2 regions of the Paracoccus sp. NIOT.M2S5SZ12 genome follow, and region 2 is predicted to be linked to the other one. Evidence: riboswitches for the same ligand, from Rfam matches in the RefSeq annotation. Region 2 holds a riboswitch; the other holds the start of a gene.

Region 1 (4,407 bases), on a different contig from region 2:
CATCACGGTCGAGGCGGTCGTGGAACGCGCGAAAGCGCTTCTGTGACGACCGCCGCGCCCTTGGCCCGACCGGCCCGCTGATGCGCGTCCTGGCGCGCGGCTTCGCGCTGATGGGCCGTGAACGGGACGGGTTGCGCCGTCCCGGTTCGGACCAGGCGCGCGGCATCGCCCTGCTGCTGGCCGCGATCCTGGGCTTCACGCTGATGGATGCGACGGCCAAGCACCTGACCCAGACCTATCACCCGGCGCAGGTGGTCTGGGCGCGCTTCGTGGGCAACCTGCTGATCTTTGCGCTGATCTTTCGCGGCGCGATGCTGCCTTTGCTGCGCACGCGCCAGCCGGGGACGCAGCTTGCGCGCGCGATCATGCAGCTGGGATCGGTGGGGCTGTTCTTCACCTCGCTGCAATATATCGGCCTGGCCGAGGCGACCGCGATCATGGACCTGAACCCGGTCCTGATCACGCTTGGCGGCGCGCTGTTTCTGGGCGAACGCGTCGGGCCGCGCCGCATGGCGGGCATCGCCGCCGCGCTGGTCGGCGCGCTGCTGATCATCCGGCCCGGCATGGGGGTGTTCCAGCCCGCGGCGCTTCTGCCGCTGGCGGGGGCCTTCACCTATGCGGCGGGCGCGCTGCTGACGCGCATCGTGCGTGCGGATTCGGTGGCGACCTCGGTCCTGTGGTCGGCGGTGGTGGGCAGCATCGCCTCGTCCCTCGTGGTGCCGCTGTTCTGGCAGCCCATCGCCGCGGGCGATCTGTGGGCCTTCGCGGCGCTGGCGCTGTTCGGCACCGCCAGCCAGTATCTGCTGGTCAAGGCCTTCAGCGCGGCCGAGGCCGGCGCCCTGGCCCCCTTCGGCTACACCGGACTGATCTGGGCGGGGCTGTGGGGCTGGCTGTTCTTCGGCCAGCTGCCGGATGGCTGGACCATCACGGGGGCGGCGATTATCGTGGCGGCCGGGCTCTATGTCTGGTCCCGCGAGGCCCGCGCCGCCAGGGAGGCACCATGCGCGACGACCGATCCACGCTGACCGACCGGCTGGCCAATGGTGCCTTCCTGGCGATCATGGGGCTGGCCCGGATGCTGCCCTATCAGCGGCGCATCCCGGCGATGGGCTGGGTCTTCGCGCATCTGATCGCCCCGGTCGCGGGCTGGCGGCGGCGCATCCGCGACAACCTCGCCCTGGCGCGCCCCGACCTCTCCCCGGCCGAGGTCGCGGCGCTGGTCCGCGCGGTGCCCGACAATGCCGGCCGGTCCTTGGCCGAAATCTATTCGGGCGACGAGTTCACCGACCGCATCCGCCGCGCCGATCCGCTGGAAGGACCGGGCCTGGCCGCGCTGGAGGCGGCCTTCGACAGCCACCGCCCCGTCATCCTGGCCTGCGCGCATTTCGGCAATTACGACGCGATGCGCGCGGCGCTGTCGGCGCGCGGCTGGCCGGTCGGCGCGCTTTATCGCCCGATGAACAACGAGGCGTTCAACCGCCATTACGTCCCCGCCATCACCGCCATCGCGGAGCCGCTGTTCCCGCGCGGCCGGTCGGGCCTGGCCGCGATGCTGCGCTTCCTCAAGGGCGGCGGCTGGCTGGCCCTGGGGTTCGATCAGTTCGACCGCGAGGGGGCCGAGCTGCGCTTCTTCGACCTGCCCACGCGGACGGTGCTGACGCCCGCGGATCTGGCCCGCCGCTATGACGCGCTGCTGGTGCCGGTCGCGGGGATCCGGCAACCGGACGGGCTGTCCTTCCGCGTCCATGTCGGCAGCCCCGTCGCCCATGACGACTCCCGCGCGATGATGCAGGCGCTGAACGACGATCTGGAACAGCAGGTCCGCCGCCACATGGACCAGTGGTTCTGGGTCCACCGCCGCTGGAAGTGAGCGGGCCTTGCCGCTTGACAGCGCGGCCCCCCATGCGTCAAAAGGACGCCGCCACGGTTCCGGCTTGCCGGATTGAAAGGGAATTCCGGTGCGCCCGTCCGCGGGTCAGGCCGGAGCTGCCCCCGCAACTGTAAGCGGAGAGCGCGGGCCGATCATGCCACTGGAGCCCGCTCCGGGAAGGCCGGCCCAAGCATCGACCCGCAAGCCAGGAAACCTGCCGCGGTCCTCACCCATTTCCGGCGCGGGGCGTGCCAGGAAAGCGGCCGTTCCGCAGCGGTGACACTCACCGCCCCGTCGCCGCGATGCGACCGGGCAGAACTGCGTGTCGCAGGCCCCCGCGCCTGCCTTCGAAAGGCCCGACCGATGCGTCGCCCCCTGTCCCTGCTGGCATTCGCCGCCGCCCTGCCCGCCCTTCCCGCCAAGGCGCAGGAACCCATCCTGCTGGACGAGATCGTGCTGTCCGCGGGCCTGACCCCCCTGCCCGCGGACGCCTATGCCCGCGCCTTCAGCACCGTCACCGCCCAGGAGATCCGCGACCGCGGCATCACCACCGTCCAGGACGCGCTGCGCGCCCTGCCGGGCCTGTCGGTCAACACCTCGGGCGCGGGCCTGACGCAGGTCCGCATCCGCGGCGCGGAGGCGAACCAGACCCTGATCCTGATCGACGGGGTCGAGGCGGTCGGCGGCGCGGACGAGTATTTCCTGTCGGGCCTGGACACCGACAACATCGAGCGGATCGAGGTGCTGCGCGGCCCGCAATCGGTCTTCTACGGATCGAACGCCTCGGCCGGCGTCGTCAACATCATCACCCGCCGCGCGCCGCAGGGCCGCTCCTACGGGGCGACGATCGAGGCGGGCAATGGCGGCGCAGCCAGCCTCAGCGCCGGGCATCGCGGCGAACGCGGCGGCATGCAGGTGATCCTGTCGACGCGCGACGATCTGGGCTATGATCTGTCGGGCAGCGGCGGCGATAAGGACGGGCTGCGCCGCAAGACGCTGAGCGTGACCGGCGATCTGGCCGCGACCGAGGATCTGCGCCTTGGCCTGACCCTGCGCCGCAGCGCTGAACGCATCCAGCAGGACGATGCCGATTCCGGCGCCGCCCGCCCCGAAGACTACATCGTCGATTCGGACATGATCCGCGACCGCGACGAGCTGCAGGCCGGGCTCTGGGCCGAATACGGCGCCGCCGACGCGCGGCTGACGCATCGGCTGGACTGGCAGCAGAGCGTCCTGCGGGAGACACAGGACGCCGACCCCGAGCAGCGCGGCGAGACCCGCAAGCTGAAATACCGCGCCAGCCTGGGCCTGGACGGCGCGGCGTCCGAGGCGCGCCACCTGCTGAACCTCCTGGCCGAACATCAGCGCGACGAGAACACCACCGCCCCCGGCCAGTCGCGCGAGATGAGCTCGGTCGCGCTGGAATACCGCGCCTTCCTGGACGGTGGGGTCAGCCTTCAGGCCGGGCTGCGCCATGACGCGAACCGGGTCTTTGACGATTTCAACAGCTGGAACGTGGCGCTGGACTGGCAGATCCCCGACCGGCCCTTCCGGCTGCATGCCTCGGCGGGGACCGGGCTGGTGAACCCGTCCTTCTTCGAGCTTTACGCCGATCAGAGCTTTGGCAGCGTCGCCTATCGCGGCAATCCGGATCTGCGCCCGGAGCGCAACCGCGGCTTCGACATCGGCGTCGAGGCGCAGCTGCCCGGCGGGCGCGGCAGCATCGACGTCACCTATTTCAACGAGACCTTCCAGGACGAAATCGACATCGTCGCCCTGCCCACCCCGGACGGATCGCTGCTGTTCTCCTACGCCAACCAGGCCGGCGACAGCCCGCGCGAGGGGGTCGAGGTCAGCGCCCGGATCAACGCGTCCGACCGGCTGAGCCTGTCGGGCAGCTATACCTATCTGGACGCGAAGAACCCCGACGGCTCGGCCGAGGTCCGCCGCCCCCGGCATGAGGCGGGCCTTTCTGCGACGCTGGCCATCCTAGACGGGCGCGGCACGATCAGCGGCGATCTGCGCCATGTCTCGGGCAATGTGGACACGCGCTTCTTCGGCGATTTCAGCGCGGGCACGTTGCCCGCCTTCACGGTGGCAAACCTGGCCGCGGGCTATGACGTGACGCCGAACGTCCGCGCGGTCGCGCGGATCAGCAACCTCTTCGACACGGATTACTCCGAGAGCTGGGGCTATCCCGCGCAGGGCCGCACGGCCACCATCGGGCTGCAGGCGCGCTGGTGATCCGCGCGTCGGCCCTGCTCCTGGCGCTGGCGCTGCCGGCGGGGGCCGCGCCGCCCGAACGGGTCGTGTCGATCAACCTGTGCACCGATCAGCTGGCCATGCTGATGGCCGCGCCGGGGCAGCTGGTCTCGGTCAGCTGGCTGGCGCGCGACCCGACGCTCTCGGCCATGCCCGATGAAGCGCGCGCCCTGCCCGCCAATCACGGCCTGGCCGAGGACATCCTGCGGCTGCGCCCCGATCTGGTCCTGGCCGGGGCCTGGAGCGACCCGACCACGCTGGCCATGCTGGAGAGG
Region 2 (4,407 bases):
ATAGGCCTCGACCGCGCCGCGGGTGGGTGGCGCGATCTGCAGGAAGCTGATCTTCTCGTGCAGGTCGGGGATCTTCTCCAGCAGCAGCTGATAGGCGCGGAACCGCTGCGGGATGCCCTTGGAATAGTCCAGCCGGTCCACCCCGATCATCATGCGCGCGCCGGTCAGCATGCGCATGCGGTCGCTGTCGGGAGCCTCGGCCGCCTCCTCCATGAAGGACCGGGCATCGATGCCGATGGGAAAGACCCGGCAGCGCACGTCGCGTCCCGACAGCCGGTACCGGTCGGGACCCGTCTGCTCTCCATCGGCCAGCTGGCGCGCGCTTTCCGCGAAGGCGCCCAGATCGCGTTCCGCCTGAAAGCCCAGCAGGTCGTAATGCGACAGCCAGTCGAACAGCTGCGCGGGGTTCGGCAGGGCGGCGCAATCGGCGGGTCCCGGAAAGGGGATGTGCAGGAAATGCCCGATCGGGTTCCGCACCCCCAAGGCGCGCAGTTCGGCCGCCAGCGGGAACAGGTGGTAATCCTGCACCCAGATCCGGTCTTCGGGGCGCAGATGCGGGACGATCATCCGCGCGATCATCGCGTTCACGCCCGCATAGCCGTCCAGGTATTCCGGCCGGATCAGCATCAGGTTGGGCCGCCCATGGCACAGCGGCCAGAGGATCGAGTTCGCATAGCCGAGGTAGTATTCCTCGTGCTGCTGCGGCGTCAGGTCGAAGGACATCCGCGCGAAGGCCGCGCCGGGATGGTCCTGCAGCTCGGGGGCCGGATCGTCGGTCACCTGCCCCGAGAACCCGATCCACAGGCCGTCCGATCCGCTCAGCGCGTCCTGCAGCGCGACGACCAGCCCGCCCGACGGGTCGTCACCCAGAGGCAGGCGGTTCGACACGACGATCAGGCGGGATTGGGCAGGCATCGGGGGCAGTCCTCAGGTCAGGTGGGCGTCCAGCCAGGCGGCCAGGGCGGCCGGGTCGGGCAGGCGGTGGGCGGCGGCGGTCGGCCCGTCGCCGATCTTGATGGCAAAGCCGCCGCGGGACTGGGCCTCGGCCATGGCGGGTTCGTCGGTGGTGTCGTCGCCCGCGAAGACGGGGATGCGGCCCGCGAAGGGCGGCAGGCCCATCAGATGCGCCATGGCGCTGTCCTTGCCAACGCCGGCGGGGCGCAGCTCCAGCGCCATCTTGGCGGGTTGCAGCATCAGATGCGGATGCGCGCGGGCCAGATCGTCCATCACCGCCTCGACATAGCCGCGCAGGTCGGGCGCGTCGCGATAATGCAGCGCGACGCCGTGCGGCTTTTCCTCGACCAGAAGGCCGGGATGGGAGGCGGCGCGGTCATGGGCGGCGGCATGCAGCGCGGCTACATCGAAGGCCGCGCCGTGCAGCAGCGCGATCCGCCCGGGCGACAGCGACAGCTCGGAGCCGTGGCTGCCCGCGATGATGCCTTCGAACCCGCCCAGATGGCTGCGCAGGTCCGCCACGTCGCGCCCCGAGATCAGCGCCAGCGCGCCCCCCTGCCGCCGCGTCAGCGCCGCCAGCCGGTCGCGCAGGGCCTGCGTCACCACCACGGCATCCGGTCTGGGGGCGATCTCGACCAGGCAGCCGTCGAAATCCAGGAACAGGGCGGCGTCGGGCGGCAGATGCGGCAGGGTCATGCGGCGGCGTCTCTCCATGATGGATGTCGCAACACAACCCTCGGATGCCGCACCGGTTCACGGGAACGCGAGTTTTTTCCCGCGCGCCCGCGATCCGGGATCAGAACTCGACGCCGGCCTGGGCCTTGATGCCGGCGCGGAACGGATGCTTGACCTGGGTCATCTCGGTCACCAGGTCGGCCGCCTCGACCAGCGCCTCGGGGGCGCCGCGGCCGGTCAGGACGACATGGGTCATGGGCGGCTTCTCGGCCTCCAGGAAGGCCAGCACCTGCGCCACGTCCAGATAGCCGTAACGGAAGGCGATGTTGATCTCGTCCAGCAGGACCATGCGGATGGCCGGGTCGCGGATCAGTACCTGCGCGCGCGCCCAGCCCGCCTCGGCGGCGGCGATGTCGCGGGCCTTGTCCTGCGTCTCCCAGGTGAAGCCCTCGCCCATGGCGTGGAACTGGCACAGATCGGCGAAATGCGTGGTCAGCAGGCGCCGTTCGCCGGTGTCCCACGCGCCCTTGATGAACTGCACCACCGCGCAGGGCATGCCATGGGCGACGCAGCGCATGATCATCCCGAAGCCCGAGGACGACTTGCCCTTGCCCGGCCCGGTATGGACGATGATCAGGCCCTTCTCTCCGGTCCGGGTCTGCATCATGCGGTCGCGCGCGGCCTTCTTGCGGGCCATCTTCTGGGCGTGGCGGGCCAGATCCTCGGCGGCGATCGGGTCGGTCTGCGTCATCGGGTCGCTCCTGGCGGTTGACAAAGGGCGGGCGCGGGGGTTGGTTGGGTGCGTGTTGGTTCCTGTCTATGACAGGCGAAGAGGGAATGCGACAAGGTCCGCCGAATGCCGGGCCCCAAGCGCAGCCGCCCCCGCGACCGTGACCGGAAAGGTCGCCCGATCCACTGGCCCCGCGGGGTCGGGAAGGTGGGACGACCATTGGGGAGACCCTGAATCCGCAAGCCGGGAGACCTGCCAGCACCGATGATGACGGGCGGACGGGGTGTTTCGCGACCGGCAGGTGATGGCCGGATGCCCCGTGCCGTCCCCTTTCGGATGCCCCATGCCGCCGCAACGGAGGGAAGGGGCCGCGATGCGCGCCGTTCTGCATGTCTGCACCACCTGCCGGGGGACCGATCCCGCCGCGGACCCGGATGCGCCGCGCCCGGGCGCGCTGCTTCATGCGCGGCTGAGCGGTGCCGCGCCGCAGGGCGTGGAGGTGCGCCCCGTCGAATGCCTGTCGGCCTGTTCGCAGGGCTGCGCCGTGGCGCTGTCGGCGCCGGGCTGCTGGTCCTATGTCTATGGCCGCCTGACCCCCGCCGACGCCGCCGAGATCATCGAGGGCGCCCGCGCCTATGCCGCCAGCGGCGACGGCGTCGTGCCATGGCGCGAACGCCCCGCCATCTTCCGCAAGCAGAGCCTTGCCCGCATCCCCCCGCATACCCTGTCGCAGGAGTGACCATGACCGACCTTGTTAAGACCCCCGTCACCGTGATCACCGGCTTTCTGGGCTCGGGCAAGACGACCCTGGTGCGCCATCTGATGGCCAATCCGCAGGGGCTGCGCCTGGCGGTGATCGTGAACGAGTTCGGCACGATGGGCGTCGACGGCGAGATCCTGAAGGGCTGCGCCGACGCATCCTGCCCGGCCGAGAACATCGTCGAGCTGTCGAACGGCTGCATCTGCTGCACCGTGGCCGACGACTTCATCCCCACGCTGGAGGCGCTGATGGCGCTGCCGCAAAAGCCCGATCACATCCTGATTGAGACCTCCGGGCTGGCACTGCCGAAACCGCTGCTGAAGGCCTTCGACTGGCCCGCGATCCGCTCGCGCATCACGGTCGATGGCGTGATCGCCCTGACCGATGCCGAGGCGGTGGCGGCGGGCCGCTTCGCCCCCGACGTGGCCGCGGTGGACGCGCAGCGCGCCGCCGACCCGTCTCTGGACCACGAGACGCCCCTGTCCGAGGTCTTCGAGGATCAGATCGCCTGCGCCGACGTGATCCTGCTGACCAAGGCCGATCTGGCCGGGCCGCAGGGCGTCGCCGCCGCCCGCGCCGCGATCGAGGCCGAGTTGCCCCGCCCCCTGCCCATCCTGACCGTGACCGAGGGCGCGGTCGATCCGCGCCTGGTCCTGGGCCTGGGCAAGGCCGCCGAGGACGACCTGGACGGCCGCCCCAGCCATCACGACGGCGCCGACGACCACGAGCATGAGGATTTCGACACCGTCGTGATCGAGCTGCCCGAGATCACCGACCCGGCCGACCTCTCCGCCCGCATCGCCCGTCTGGCCGCCGAGCAGAACGTCCTGCGCGTCAAGGGCCATGTCGCCGTCGCGGGCAAGCCCATGCGCCTTCTGGTGCAGGCCGTGGGCGCGCGGGTGCGACACCAGTACGACCGCCCCTGGGGCCAGACCCCGCGTCGGTCGCGCCTGGTGGTGATCGCGGAGCATGACGACGTGAACCCCGACGCGATCCGCGCCGTGCTGGAGGGTGTGCCCGCCTGATGCATGTCATCTTCCGCGAACAGGTCGGGCTGGAGCAGGCCGACACCCCCTATGATCCCGGTCAGACGCCCGGCGATCTGGTGGTCCTGTCCTTTTCGGACAGCGACCTGGGGGCCTTTGCGGAGGGCTGGCGGCGCGCGGCGGGGGGGCTGCCGCCCACGCGGCTCTGCAACCTGGTGGCGCTGCGGCACCCGGTCTCGGTCGACACCTATGTCGAGAACACGCTCTCGGGCGCGCGCGGCATCCTGATCCGGCTGATCGGA

What was found. A riboswitch is a leader RNA that binds a small molecule or an ion and turns the genes downstream of it on or off. The one in region 2 is predicted to bind cobalamin.
Region 1: linked by a shared signal. The riboswitch ahead of AC2SGK_RS08320 (TonB-dependent receptor plug domain-containing protein) and the one ahead of AC2SGK_RS04960 (DUF1636 family protein) in region 2 are both predicted to bind cobalamin.

The regions. Positions count from the first base shown of each region.
Region 1 covers NZ_JBYLFR010000007.1:82,910-87,316, reverse strand. The annotation lists gene tkt (transketolase) at 1-46, shown strand, start outside; gene AC2SGK_RS08330 (DMT family transporter) at 81-1,025, shown strand; gene AC2SGK_RS08325 (lysophospholipid acyltransferase family protein) at 1,001-1,870, shown strand; cobalamin riboswitch at 1,908-2,106, shown strand; gene AC2SGK_RS08320 (TonB-dependent receptor plug domain-containing protein) at 2,234-4,114, shown strand; gene AC2SGK_RS08315 (ABC transporter substrate-binding protein) at 4,111-4,407, shown strand, end outside.
Region 2 covers NZ_JBYLFR010000004.1:34,323-38,729, reverse strand. The annotation lists gene AC2SGK_RS04975 (alpha,alpha-trehalose-phosphate synthase (UDP-forming)) at 1-915, opposite strand, end outside; gene otsB (trehalose-phosphatase) at 928-1,650, opposite strand; gene cobO (cob(I)yrinic acid a,c-diamide adenosyltransferase) at 1,751-2,380, opposite strand; cobalamin riboswitch at 2,420-2,633, shown strand; gene AC2SGK_RS04960 (DUF1636 family protein) at 2,733-3,098, shown strand; gene cobW (cobalamin biosynthesis protein CobW) at 3,101-4,144, shown strand; gene cobN (cobaltochelatase subunit CobN) at 4,144-4,407, shown strand, end outside.